One region of the Bacillus sp. KNSH39 genome, then DNA from elsewhere that is predicted to be linked to it. Evidence: riboswitches for the same ligand, from Rfam matches in the RefSeq annotation. Region 1 holds a riboswitch; the other holds the start of a gene.
What was found. Region 1 has a riboswitch for preQ1 ahead of queC (7-cyano-7-deazaguanine synthase QueC). Riboswitches for the same ligand answer to the same signal wherever they lie in the genome.
Positions count from the first base shown of each region.

Region 1 (7,387 bases):
GAGTGCTCAATGCGCAAAATATCTTTTACAAATATATGATGCGGATTTTCATCTTTATCAATCATTGTACATACCGGAGCCTCTTCATCAAAGTATACAATCATTCCTTCTACGTACTGATATGTATGTCGAACTTGTACAGTTACTTTAATTTCTACTGCTTCTTCATATGCTCTTTTTATTTTCTGAAGCATTTTTGCTGAACATTTTCGTTTCTCTGGATACATAACCATTCCCATAAATCGATTGCCGGCTCTATCTTTCCACATATAATCCCAATGTGGTAAAATGCCTTGTTTAAAATCGCCCATAATTCCCCTCTCCTTTATCTTTTATTTATCCCGCATTAAACGTCCGATTGGTGAAAGGCTACTAATCAGTGAGAGATGCCCTGCTGATCAAAATTCCTCTTTATGAACGTGGCGTTTCTGAATATGTATAAATCACTTGCCCGCCTCGCTGTGCGTTACCAATGAAATGCTTAAAGTCTTCTCTATTTACAACAACTTCTCTGAACGTATAAAATACATCTTTCGTAACAACATACTCCTTTATTTCACCATTTTTTAGCTGATCTAAAATTGTATTTGCTAATTCTTTATCCATGTATTTCACCTCTCTGCAATATTTTATTTTATCGTATATTCTATAGGTCAACAACTGTAAATTTATCCCGCTATTTGCAGGTAGTGCGATTGGTGTTGACTACTAATCAGTCGTGGAATGAACAAAAAATCTTACTGATTAACGTTTCACTTTATCTCGTTGTTATGTCATGATTTTATTTTCGTTATTTCGCAAACAATATCGTTTTACTATATGTCCACTAAATATCATATACTAACATAGCTACTTCTCTATATCAAACATTTCGGCATTCAATTATGCAAAGTTCCATACCACTATGCTACAATATACAAATAGAACTAGGAGGGATACTATGATTCGGAAAGCAAAAAAGACAGATGCAATGGCAATAGCTCCTTTATTGTATAATGCTCTGCATGAAATTGCTGAAAAAATCACAGGTAGCACAGATGAAGCAGAAGTATTACTAGGACTTGAGACATGGTTCTCAAAAGAAAATAACCGTCTGAGCTACGAAAACTGTTTTGTCTATGAACAAGACGAGAGTGCAGTTGGAGTTATTGTCGCTTATCACGGTAGTGAAGCAACACAGCTTGACGCACCAATTGTACATCACTTAAGAAAATTACATAAAGATGAATCAATTACGTTAGAAAAAGAAGCTGAGCTTGATGAGTATTACATTGATACACTATCAGTTTCAAGTGCACACGGCGGAAAAGGTATCGGTTCTAAATTAATTGAAGCTGCCGAAATCTATGCAACTGAAAAAGGGCATGAAAAAATCGCTTTACTTGTTAATTTAGAAAACACACGCGCCTATTCACTATACGAAAAGTTAGGTTATAAAAAAGATGAAATTGTTATGCTAGTAGGCGAACCTTATGCTCATCTCGTAAAACCATTAAACGTCAAAATTTCTGTATCTTAAAAAGAAAGCACACGATTTATATAAATCGTGTGCTTTTATGTTAAATTCGTATTTAATATATTTCCATCCATCGCCTCGTGAAACGTATATGTTGTACATCCCCATGGCTTTCTATGCAAAATAGGCGAACCAGACCATCCCATTGCCCTCAGCTCCGTTCCAATCATCGAATTAAAATAATTATGACCTACAAGAGCAATACTTCCATGTACGAGAGCATAACGATGTAATACGTAAGCTGCTTGCCTTGCCCTCTCTCTTACTTCCTTATAAGATTCAACATTTTTATGGTAACCAAGTATCCATAATGCTCGTCCAATACACATCCATACGTTAAGTTTACACTTCAACCATTTTGGCGCATAAAAGCTCGCCGGAACTGCCGCTTCCCTAAAAAGAGAATTTTGTATAAAACATAAAGAATCCATTAATTCAGCTGCTGACTGTACAGCACACTTTTGATCACTCGTTACAATCAATTTCGCTACTTCAACCGCTTCTCTTGTTTCCAATGGTATAGGTTGTTTTTCTGTTATAGTATGTAAGTCATATCCTTTTATCCATTCATGAAAGGATGTAACCGTCATTGGTTCTATAGTACAATCTAAGCGACCATGACGAATAAAAGAAATCTTCATTCTTTTCACTCTCCATTCATCACTTATGAACTCTATTATGCACTAGTTCTAAACATCATACCACGCAAGAAAATAAAGTTATATACCTTTACATCTCCCCACCACTATCATGTGTTATCGAAGCATGGATACCATCCATCCCATCAAAATATGTACTCGTATCATATTGACGAATCTTTTTTAAATGCATATAAGAAAATAAAAATAAAATTAAAGCTATAACACTCCCCACAAATTCAAACATCATTTTACCGCCTCTAATTTCTCCCACTTCAGCAGGTTATTCTACTTTTTCATTATACCTCGATATAAAGATTCTCGCATTTTTGCTATTTTTTTCAAAAAACATGGATTTTCTACATATTTTCTTACAAAAAGTGAATATTTTTCGAATTTTTACTTTGGAAACATTTACAAAGTAGGAAATATGGTTCAAAATAGGAGGAAATAAAAAAACCCAAATTTATTCTTTTTTTGGGAAAACTGTAACAAGGAGAGTTGCTTATGCAGATCGCAGAAACTGGAGATATCATCGAATTTAAAGGTGGAATGCAAGGCCGTGTTCAAAAAGTAAATCAAAACTCTGTTATTGTTGATATAACAATTATGAAGAATTTTAGAGAACTAGATATGGAACCTCTTACAGTTGTAAGTCATAAAAACTATACTGTCATTAATCAAAATGCATAATATAATAGAAAGAAAGGGCCTGTATAGTATACAGGCCCTTTCTTTCTATTAACGATTATCAATTGTTTCCGGATATAGATCGTGGTTCATCATGCGGTAATCAGCCATTTGTTCATACTTCGTCCCTGGGCGCCCGTAGTTGCAGTATGGATCAATTGAAATGCCACCACGTGGTGTGAATTTCCCCCATACCTCAATATAACGTGGATCCATTAATTTAATTAAATCGTTCATAATAACGTTCATGCAATCTTCATGGAAATCACCATGATTGCGGAAACTAAATAAATACAACTTTAAAGATTTACTCTCTACCATTTTTTGCTCTGGAATATAGCTAATATAAATTGTTGCAAAATCTGGTTGTCCTGTTTTCGGGCATAAACTTGTAAATTCAGGACAATTGAATTTTACAAAATAATCACGGTTTGGATGATTATTATCAAATACCTCTAATATTTCTGGGCTATATTCAAATAAATATTTTGTATTTTGATTCCCTAGTAATGTTACATCTTTTAAATCTTCATCTAATCTTCCTGTCATTTTAAACATCCCTTCTCGTTATACGCCGCGCTTATTTCCCCATACTAACGCATGAAGCTGAGGCAATACTTTTGCATCATTCATCTCTTTACAATTTACAGCTTTATCAATCAGCCATTCATACTTATCTAATAATTTTTTTATAAGCATCGCATCATCCACTGTTTTTGTATCATCGTTTCCTACTTGTAAGAAAAATGGTACCTTTGGATAACGTTCGTGCATCTTAACTGCATATTCAAAATCATGATCATCGAATACTACTACTTTTAAACTAATATCTTTTCCTGCTAGTTTCTGAATAATAGCATCTAACCTCTGAAAATCTGTTTTCATCGTTGAACTTGGTGGTTTTGGAGAAATTGTTATCTCATCAATTTGAAGTAACCAATCTTGCCATTTACTCCCTTGCGTTTCAATTGCCGTTCGCATTCCATTTTCTTTTAATATAGAAAGAAGAAACTCAATATTTTTCAATAATGCCGGATTTCCACCTGAAATCGTAACATGAGAAAAATTTTCTCCTCCAATTGCAACAAGCTCATCCCAAATATCTTCTGGTGTCATCTGTCTAATTTGATCTTTAGCTGATCCATCCCACGTAAAAGCAGAATCACACCAAGCACAGCTATAATCACAACCAGCTGTACGAATAAACATTGTCTTTTGCCCTACAACCATTCCTTCACCTTGAATAGTCGGACCGAATATTTCTAAGACAGGGATTTTACTCATCAAGCATCCACTCCCGTCTTACTTCCGCATAACTAGTCGGCGTCTCAAATAAACGAACAAATTCAACGCGAGCTCCTTTATATTCGTTCACTCGATTCTCTTTTGTTAGTGCTTCTGCCATCTTTTCATAAATCCAAACGACCATATTTTCAGCAGTCGTATTCATTGCAGGTAACGTTTCGTTTAAATAACGATGATCTAGATAAATTTCTATTTCATTCTTCCAAATTTCTTTTATATCTCCAAAGTCAATTGCAAGACCTATTTCATTTACATATCCACTAATTCCAAATACAACTTTATATGTGTGACCATGTAAGTTTTTACATTTCCCTTCATAACAGTGTAAATGGTGTGCTGCATCAAATGTAAATTCCTTGCTGACCATTACTCTTTTATTATGGTATTTGAGTTGTTTACGCTGAATATCCTTGTCCATTTTTTGCAAATTCTCTACGATGCGAAATCCAAAAAAGTTATCCATTAGTTGTTCGCTCCTTCGCGTTCTTGTAGGTACGTATCTAATCCTGCTTTACGAAGTTGACATGCTGGACATTCACCGCAACCATCACCAATGATTCCGTTATAACATGTTAATGTTTTTTCTCGAACAAACTCAAATGCTCCAAGTTCATCTGATAATTTCCATGTTTCAGCCTTATCAATCCACATAAGTGGCGTGTGAATGACAAACGGGTAATCCATAGATAAATTTAAAGTAACATTTAACGATTTCACAAACACGTCACGGCAGTCTGGATAACCACTGAAATCAGTTTCACATACACCCGTTACAATATGACGTGCTCCAACTTGTTTTGCTAATACAGCAGCAAATGATAAGAAGAGTAAATTTCGTCCATCTACAAATGTCGATGGCAATTCACCTTCTTCATGTGTAATCTCCATATCCGTTCTCGTTAACGCATTTGGAGCAAGTTGATTTAATAGACTCATATCTAGTACCGTATGCTTTATTCCTAGTTCTTTTGCAATTTCCGCTGCACAATCAATTTCTAGCTTATGACGTTGATTGTAATTAAACGTTACAGCTTCTACCTCTGCAAACTGCTCTATTGCCCAAAATAAACATGTCGTACTATCTTGTCCTCCACTAAAAACAACAACTGCTTTTTCTTTTTTCATTTCACTCATTCTCCTTCTCTACTATAAATAAGAAGAAAGAACGTTCTTGAACTGTCACAATAAAAAAACAAAACAATACCTAAGGATATTGTTGTTTCCATAGTTTTTTATAGAGGGAGTTCGCGAACCTCTCCCGCGCGGTGCACGGAATTTCTTCTTTCATTGACATAGCTTATTGTAACATATTGTATACTAGCGTAAAAATTTCTGATTTTTCCGCTATTTATTATTTCATTTCTTTCATTTTATAGTATGATTAATTTAATATAAGAAGAGAGGAGGCATCCCACTGAAATCTTTTATTATTTATCTCTTTTTAAATATATTATTCATCCTGATTACAATGCTCGTATATCATTTATTTTGGAATCAAAAAGGGAAACGCTCTCCTAAATTAAATTCAGCTATATTCATTGTACTCTGTTGCCTCGCTACCGTACTCTGTATTACATTTGCAGCAAAAACAAATAATGGTTTTCAATTTGATATGCGCCATATTGTATTAATTGTCGGTACATTAACGGGAGGGCCTATTGCTGGTGGTTCTATCTTAGTTGTATTAAACATATATCGCTTATTATTAGGTGGGGTAGGTGTTTTCCCATCTCTTATCGGTTCTGTTCTTCTGTTTATTGTTCTATTATTAACATATAAATTTTTCAATCGAACTTCTAATCGTATAAAAATAACACTTGCTATTATCTACAGTCTCACATACGGATTTAGTTGGATACCCTTCTTCCTTTCAAAGGTTACAAATAAGACTGATTATATACCGCATATTATTGTGTATGAATTATGTTCAATGCTTGGTACGATTCTAATTTTATATTTACTACACATATTACAAACTCAAGTTCGTCTCCAAAATGAACTTATAAATGCTGAAAAGTTTCATTTAATTGGTGAAATGGCAGCGTCTATCTCTCATGAAATTCGCAATCCATTAACTTCAACGAAAGGTTTTTTACAACTGTTACAATCAGATACATGCACTGAGCAGGAACGAAAATTATATATCGACATTGCCATTAATGGCATCGAACAAGCAAATCATGTTCTTACAGATTATTTAACCTTTGCTAAACCAAGCATTGAAAAAGAACAAATATTACAGTTAGAAGAAGAATTACTACATGCATTGTCGCTAATTACACCGCTTGCTAATTTAACAAATGTACGTACTCATTATATAAAGCAAAGCACTTCTTTTTTTATCGCTGGAGAAAAGCAAAAACTAAATCAATGTTTATTAAATATTTTAAAAAATTGCATTGAGGCTATGCCAAAAGGCGGTGATCTTTATTTCACATTAGTTCCTGATCATAAGCATATTCAGTTATATATAAAAGATACAGGAGTCGGTATGGATTCAGAACAAGTAAAACGTCTTGGTTCGCCCTTTTATTCAACGAAAGAAAAAGGTACTGGACTTGGAATGATGGTCGTATTCAGTGTTGTTCAAGCTATGAATGGAAAAATTGATATTATAAGTGAAAAAGGAATCGGTACAACCTTTTTATTAACTTTTCCACTCATACAAAAAACGTGATGAAATACTCATCACGTTTTTTCTGTTCCTTCAACTAATTCAGCAAAAGCTTTCACTTTTCCGTGCGGTTGTTGATTTTCTTTACGTGCTTTCCAGGCGCGCTCTTCTTCTCGCTTCTTCTTAGACATGTTTTTTCAACTCCTTCTTTTCTTTCTTATTTCTCCATGTAGTATTCCAAAATAAGAAAGAAAACTATGCACGTATCAAAAAAGAAGTGGTTTCCCACTTCTTCCACTTTAGCGTTGCAAAATTGCATGTTTCGCCTCTTTTAACTGCGTAAGATGTCTTTGTTCATGCAAATCAAGAAATTGAACCCATTGATACAAATTCAGATCATTAAAAACAGGATGCTTTAATCCATTTTCAAATAGATCTTTTTCATCTATAACACTATGAAGCGCGTGTAATAGTTCTTGGCGTGAATGTTCTAGCAATTGAATTCCTTGCTGTTTTTTCATTAAAGTTTCTGTTGGTTGCATTTGCTGAGGAGCTTCTCGTTTATGTGTGCGATCAAGCGTAAGCTGGAGGTCTTTAAATGGAGTCATGTTTCTTTCATTTTTT
Region 1 is NZ_JBQXYO010000001.1:5,223,821-5,231,207, reverse strand. Features, by position in the region: gene ACUL40_RS26855 (hypothetical protein) at 1-311, opposite strand, end outside; gene ACUL40_RS26850 (hypothetical protein) at 412-606, opposite strand; gene ACUL40_RS26845 (GNAT family N-acetyltransferase) at 941-1,519, shown strand; gene ACUL40_RS26840 (hypothetical protein) at 1,555-2,157, opposite strand; gene ACUL40_RS26835 (hypothetical protein) at 2,246-2,401, opposite strand; gene ACUL40_RS26830 (YkvS family protein) at 2,662-2,847, shown strand; gene queF (preQ(1) synthase) at 2,896-3,393, opposite strand; gene queE (7-carboxy-7-deazaguanine synthase QueE) at 3,412-4,128, opposite strand; gene queD (6-carboxytetrahydropterin synthase QueD) at 4,121-4,612, opposite strand; gene queC (7-cyano-7-deazaguanine synthase QueC) at 4,612-5,274, opposite strand; PreQ1 riboswitch class I at 5,368-5,411, opposite strand; gene kinB (sporulation sensor histidine kinase KinB) at 5,618-6,826, shown strand; gene ACUL40_RS26800 (DUF6254 family protein) at 6,838-6,954, opposite strand; gene ACUL40_RS26795 (DinB family protein) at 7,063-7,387, opposite strand, start outside.

Region 2 (7,387 bases), 5.2 Mb from region 1:
CTACTTAAATATTTTTTTGAAGTAGGGGATAGAGTAGTTATCCGATTGTGATGCTGTAACGACATGTAAATGTTTCATTCGCTTGTAAAGATTGAATTCCCTTTTTGTTCTTGAAATCTTTTGCTGGATTTACTTCATCAGCGATGCCATACCAAGGTTCAATACATAAGAAAGGTGCGTTATCCCCTGGTGTCCATACGCCAACAAATGGGAATCCATCAAATTCTACTTTTACAAATTTATTATGTTTATGAGAACGAATCGAAATTTCATTCGTATTCATATGTTCAAAAATAAGTGCATCATTTTTGAATAAATCATATGTAAGTGGCAATTCAGTCGTATTTTCAGCGATTAATTGCTTTTTGTTTGAAAGATAAGGTCCTTCTAATACGCTTGTTTCTAAGCGTTCCGAACCATTAAACGATAAGTGATAATCTGTAAATGATTCACCGTCCAATAAAGGGAAGTTGAATCCAGGATGTGCTCCGATTGAGAAGAACATCTCTTTTGAAGTAGGATTGTTTACTTCATATGTTATATGAACGCTTTGTCCATTTAGCTCATAAGAAACGAGTAATTCGAATTCGTATGGGTATTTTTTTAATGTTTCTTCATTACTAGTAACGATATAAGTGATTTTTGTTTCGCTTTGTTCTTTCACAGAGAAAGTAAGATCACGAGCGAAACCGTGTTGTGTTAATGAATATGGTTTACCGTCTACGTAGTATGTATTATCTACTAATCGGCCGACAATTGGGAACAAAATTGGTGCACGGCGTCCCCAATAAGTAGAATCACCTTGCCATAAATATTCTGTGTTGTCTTCTTTTAAGCGAACGCTCTGTAATTCTGCACCTTTGTCAGAAATGGAAACGATCACTTTTTCATTTTGAATTGTTGCTGTCATGAAGTGAAACCTCCTAAATCTTTCATATGTTTCATTATACGTTGTCTAAAAGGAAAAAGGTAGTTTATGATAGGAATCTATTGACGAAAGAGGGGCTACCACGTAAAATATAATCTTGTTGCTTAAAAAACGAATAACGTGGTTCGAAACCATCCCACGTAAAAAAACTAAGGAGATTTTGTCATGAATATTAGAACTTTAGTCGGTAATGGTATTTTAGCGGCATTATATATTGCTGTTTCTATGCTTATTCAGCCATTTGGCTTTACGAATGTACAATTTCGTATTTCAGAGATGTTTAATCATCTCGTTGTATTTAACAAGAAAGCAATTTACGGAATTGTATTAGGTGTATTTTTAACGAATCTCTTTTTCTCACCTATGATCGCTTACGATTTAGTGTTTGGAGTAGGGCAATCTATTCTTGCGTTAGTTGCAACGATTATTTCTATGCGATTTATTAAAGGTGTTTGGGCTCGTATGATTTTTAATACAGTTATCTTTACAATTACAATGTTTATGATTGCAATTGAACTTCATCTTGCATTGGGTTTACCATTTATGTTGTCTTGGTTAACTTGTGCAATTGGTGAATTTGTTGTCATGGCGATCGGTATGCCTGTAATGTACTGGATTAATAAGCGAGTACAATTTGAAAGATTTATGTAATAGATGAAAGAGCTATTCCTATAGGGATAGCTCTTTTTGTATGTAATCATATTGAATATAATGCTGTGACTCTAGATAAAATATAATAAAATAAAGTGAGGCTTCAATTAGCCGGATATATATAAGAAGTCTTACATAAGGGGAATGTAGTATGAAATATAAAATTCATTGGTTGTATAAAACGAAGCGTGGATTGCAGACGGAATTAACAACAGAGTATATGAACATAGAAGAAGTACTTCAATTTGCAGAGGATTTTGAGAAAACAGGAAGAGCTAAGGAACTTTTATTTTACGATGAAATGGACGCAGAATGGTCATTAAAAGAGATGAAAAAGTTAAGTAAGCAAGTAGAGGAAGAGCCCCAAGAAATACTCGTTTATTTTGATGGGGGGTATGATGTGCAAACGAAAGAAGCTGGCGTTGGTATATGTGTGTATTATAAAAAAGGAAATACAAACTACCGCATTCGCCGCAATGCATATATAGAAGGTATATATGATAATAATGAAGCGGAATATGCATCATTATTATACGGTATGAATATACTCGAGGAACTAGGGATTAGGTATGAAGCAGTTACACTTCGCGGAGACTCACAAGTGGTACTGCAGCAATTAGCCGGAGAATGGCCTTGTTATGATGAACATTTAAATCATTATTTAGACCAAATTGAGCAAAAGGCGAAGCAAATGAAATTAAAACTTATATGTGAGCCGATATCTAGAAAACAAAATAAAGAAGCACATCAATTAGCTACGCAAGCATTAGAAGGAACAAGTATTGATAGTCATAAAGAAATAACCGAATAGAGAGGTGCAAAGGTGGATAAAAAGCAACTCATTACAGAGGTAAATGACTTATTAGAAACGTATTGTGAAGGATGTTTTTTGCGAGAACATAATCGAAAGACAAATAGTAAGTATTACGCTCATTCATTTTGTATAAGGCAATGTACAGTGGGAGAAACATTGAAAAAGTATGGGGAACAGTTGTCATGAAAAAACATCCAGAGAAAATTCTCTGGATGTTTTTTAGTGTCTTGCTTCGTTTAGTTGATGCTCACATTTATTTAATTTTTTTTCCTCATTCATTAAAAATGGCTCATCTAAATCAGTTGCAACAGATTTCATAATTTCAAGCTGAGAGCGAGCTGCTTCTACAGCAGTAGTAGCATGTTCTAATGTATCTGGATCCATTGAAATTGTTGCTGATCCTACCATTTTTTGTGCTGTTTCTACACGGAATTTCACTTCTTCAAAATCATTTACTTCTGATCCCATTAATAATTCCTCCTTTGTATAGTGCGCATTTCACATAGTTTTTGCTCTGTAAAACGGAAATATACAAAGGAATAACAAAGGAGGTTACCAAGTAAGGTAACCTCCTGTTATATGTTGGATTAAAGTTTTACTACGTTAGCAGCTTGAGGTCCGCGGTTACCTTCAGTAATGTCGAAAGATACTTCTTGACCTTCTTCTAAAGCTTTGTAGCCGTCGCCTTGAATAGCAGAGAAATGTACGAATACATCGTCAGCGCCTTCCATTTCGATAAATCCAAAACCTTTTTCGTTGTTAAACCATTTTACTTTTCCTTGCATGTTACAATTCCTCCTAAAAGCGTTTACTATTTTCATTTAGTGAAATTCATTTTAAAAAAATAATATAAACTAAAAATGCTATATTCTTGAATATTCTGCTAAATGATTAATTTAAATATACACGAATTGGGAGAATTTAGTCAAGTAAGCGATTTTATTTTTTTGTATTTTTAAATAATTTTTCAGTCAAATTTTTAAATAGGTATAGGACAGGCTGAGTATATAATATTCTTAATTGAATGCTATACATAATGAGGTGAAAGAATGAATAAGTCTTACTTATTAGATAATGAAGGAATGAGAACGAGAACCGACATACCGGATTGGGTTGCAAAAGAATTTGAGATTTTTTCAAATGTTGTGTTAGAACCAACTTTTCCATGTTATTTCGGTTTAACAGCTTTGAAAAAGAATGAACTTCGTTATTCATTTCTTTCTCATAATGATTGGAGTCATTTACCACATACAATGTTATCTTTTTTAGAGTTAATGAAAGAGAGGCCGATTGTAAGAAGGGGCTTTTTCCTTTTTGTAGAACCGGAATGTGAAGAACAGCCACTCGAATATTACCGTGATTCCTTTTGGAAAGTGTTACAGTATTTACATGAAAACGATAATCAAGCATGGCCAAAGCAAATTCCTGAAGATCCAGACCATTATTTATGGGAATTTTCATTTGGTGGTGAGCCAATATTCGCATTTGGAAATGCGCCAGCTTATAAACAACGAAAAACTAGACATTTAGGGAATTCTCTCGTTATTGGGTTTCAGCCACGCACTATTTTTGATGGATTAGAGGGAGATCGTCCTAAAGGAGCATATTCAAGACAAATGGTTCGTGAGCGAGTTGAAAAGTGGGATCAATTGCCGAAACATCCTAACATTAGTCATTATGGTGACCCAGAGCATCGTGAATGGAAACAATATTTCATAGGAGACGATGTAGAGCCAATAAAAGGGAAATGTCCTTTTCTTCATAGGATAGAAAAGTAAGAGCCATCACCTAGATGGCTCTTTTGTATATTTTGGATAAAAAAGGGTATTTTATTATGAAAGCTAGTCTATTTTTTCAAATTACATCATTAACTAGTAGTAAAGAGAGTAGAAAGGATAGAGCGATGTTTGGAGCAATTATACAGCAAATCGTATTAGGTATATCATTAGCTGCGCCAGTAGGGCCGATTAATATTGAAATGTTAAAACGAGGAATTGAACGTGGGTTTTGGCACGCTTGGGTTGTTGGAATTGGTGGAATGACTGCAGATGTTTTATTTATGCTTCTCATTTATTTCGGTTTATCTTCTGTGTTTATGTATACATATGTACAAGCCTTCATGTATTGCACGGGTTTTTTCTTGTTATTTTATTTAGGATTTCAAAGTGTAAAACAAGGAATTTTCGACTCGAATATGGAATATAAAAAAGAAGAGGTAGGTGGCCTTAAGCAATCGTTTATGGCAGGATTTTTAATTGCGATATCCAATCCATTAAATCTTGTTTTTTGGTTTGGTATATACGGAAGTACACTTAGCTCATTACTTACGAAGGTAACGAAACAAGAAGCTTTTTTGTACAGTCTTTGCATTATTGTTGGTATTATTTTATGGAATTTAAATATTGCTTTTTCTGTACATTTTGGAAGAACTTTATTAAAACCAAAAGCGCTTGGCTACATAACAGCCGGAGCAGGTATTATTTTAGTAGGTTACTCTATACATTTTGCATACAAAGCTTTACAGTTGTTCACATAAGATTGAAGGGGAGATTTTTATGTATCGAACCACTATTGACGGAAAAGAAATTATAATTACGTTAGCGCCAAAAATCCGAAAAGAAATTACTGATAGAAATCCACTATATGAAGCGGTATTTCATAATGCTGCAAGATTGTTACAAACAAAGCAACCGACGTTTGCAGTAAATCATGAAATATTTGGGCTCATTATTGGAGAAGTGCAAAGAGGAGAAGTAACAGTGTTTGCAGTGGAGCATATTATTCCGAAGCAAAATATATTTGGACCAAACAATTTTTTCTCGACAATAGAACAGCAGGCAAATTTGTAAAGTGAATAGAATAAGAATAGAAAAGAAATAGTCGTAACGATATGTTGCGGCTGTTTTTTGGGAAAAGGGGGAAACAAGATGAAGAAAGTGGGGAAAGAGTTCTTTTTACAACATGATATCGTTATTATGTATAGCATTCTATTTGTTTTCATTATTATTTTAAAAATGCAATTTTTTACGTGGTTTGGCATGTTAGCATGTATGTTTGGGATTGTTTTCTATACACTTAATGAATATATGACACATCGTTTTTTATTCCATATAAAGCCACCTAAAAACACATTTCTATTAAAAATGTTAAGAAGATTGCATTATGATCACCACGTATATCCAGATGATTTAAAACTTTTGTTTTTACCTGTATGGTTTAGTATACCTAGTTTTACTATATATTTACTTATAGCATATGGTATTACAAAAAGTTTTACTATTACACTTTCATTTGGAATCGGAATGATTATTATGCTGCTCGTTTACGAATGGAAACATTATATTGCTCATAGACCGATTCGTCCCGTCACTAAGTTTGGAAGATGGCTAAAAAAACAACATATATTACACCATTATAAAAATGAAAAGTTTTGGTTTGGTGTTTCAAATCCAGTATTCGATTTTATATTTGGAACACTGAAAGACGGAAAAGATGTTGAGCTAAGCGAAACGGCTCGTAATTTAGAAAAGGAAAAAAAGACAAAAGTAGTGCGTTAAGCACTGCTTTTGTCTTAATGAGGATAAATAAGTAAAGTGTCACTTTATTTTGAAAAAGTATATTAAAAATTTGGGGGAAATTGCCGAAAAATGTCTATCAAAAAATCTTTGCATGAATGCATGGATTGTCTAAAATGAATGTAAGTTTCTGAATATTTATAAAATTTAGTCTTTAGGTATGCAAGGGGGAAGTGTATTTCAAGTAAGAGAGGGGATCGGTTAATGAAACGAGACGATACGTCAGCACGTAAGTTGCAAAATGAGGTGAATTATACAGAGGTCGTTCAGTCGGAAGAATTTCAATTGTTATTAAATACGAAAAAGAAGTTTATCATTCCAATGAGTATTTTCTTTTTTAGTTTTTTTATCGCATTACCTATTCTAACATCGTATTCAAAGGTGCTTAATACACCTGCATTTGGAGACGTTACATGGGCGTGGGTATTTGCTTTTTCCCAATTTATCATGACATGGGCACTATGTATGATTTATAGCAAAAAAGCAGAATCATTTGATGAAATCTCCCGAAAAATTCTGCAAGATATGCAAAAAGGGAGGGGCTGAACTTGAATACTACTGCATTTGCACTATTTTTAATTATTGTTCTTGGTACGCTCGTCATAACCTATTTTGCATCGAAAAAAACGAAAAATGCGAGTGAATTTTATACGGCTGGAGGGGGATTAACTGGTTGGCAAAATGGTCTGGCCATTGCTGGAGATTACATGTCTGCTGCTTCATTTCTCGGTATAGCTGGAGCAATCGCATTAACTGGGTTTGATGGATTCTTTTATAGTATCGGTTTTTTAGTTGCTTATCTAGTTGTACTATATCTTGTTGCAGAACCGCTTAGAAATTTAGGAAAGTACACTTTGGCGGATATGATTGCAGCACGCTTTGATGCGAAAAAAGTTCGCGGAGTTGCAGCTCTTAATACGATGACGATTTCTATCTTTTATATGATTGCACAATTAGTTGGCGCGGGTGCACTTATTAAATTATTATTAGGGATTGAATATACGACATCTGTATTAATCGTTGGAACACTTATGACGGTGTATGTTATTTTTGGAGGTATGACAGCAACGAGCTGGGTACAAATCGTAAAGGCTGTATTACTTATGGCTGGTACGTTTATTATTTCTGTTATCGTTTTCGCAAAATTCAACTTCAGCGTGACTGAAATGTTCGCTCAAATGAAAACAGCTACACCTTTAAAAGATTCATTTTTAAATCCAGGTGTAAAGTATAAGGATGGTCTTGATACACTTTCTTTAAATTTAGGACTAGTACTTGGTACAGCTGGATTACCACATATACTTGTCCGCTTTTTTACAGTACGTGATGCAAAAACTGCACGTCAATCTGTCGTATATGCGACGTGGTTAATTGGTGCATTTTATATTATGACGATTTTCTTAGGATTTGGTGCGGCAG
Region 2 is NZ_JBQXYO010000001.1:45,886-53,272, forward strand. Features, by position in the region: gene ACUL40_RS00180 (aldose 1-epimerase family protein) at 38-910, opposite strand; PreQ1 riboswitch class I at 1,043-1,087, shown strand; gene ACUL40_RS00185 (QueT transporter family protein) at 1,094-1,579, shown strand; gene ACUL40_RS00190 (ribonuclease H family protein) at 1,731-2,390, shown strand; gene ACUL40_RS00195 (zinc-finger domain-containing protein) at 2,403-2,579, shown strand; gene ACUL40_RS00200 (DUF2564 family protein) at 2,613-2,861, opposite strand; gene cspB (cold shock-like protein CspB) at 2,981-3,178, opposite strand; gene ACUL40_RS00210 (YqcI/YcgG family protein) at 3,443-4,171, shown strand; gene ACUL40_RS00215 (LysE family transporter) at 4,186-4,929, shown strand; gene ACUL40_RS00220 (hypothetical protein) at 4,949-5,242, shown strand; gene ACUL40_RS00225 (sterol desaturase family protein) at 5,321-5,950, shown strand; gene ACUL40_RS00230 (DUF485 domain-containing protein) at 6,173-6,514, shown strand; gene ACUL40_RS00235 (solute symporter family protein) at 6,517-7,387, shown strand, end outside.
Region 2: it holds a riboswitch for preQ1, as region 1 does, so the genes downstream of both, ACUL40_RS00185 (QueT transporter family protein) here and queC (7-cyano-7-deazaguanine synthase QueC) in region 1, are expected to answer to the same signal.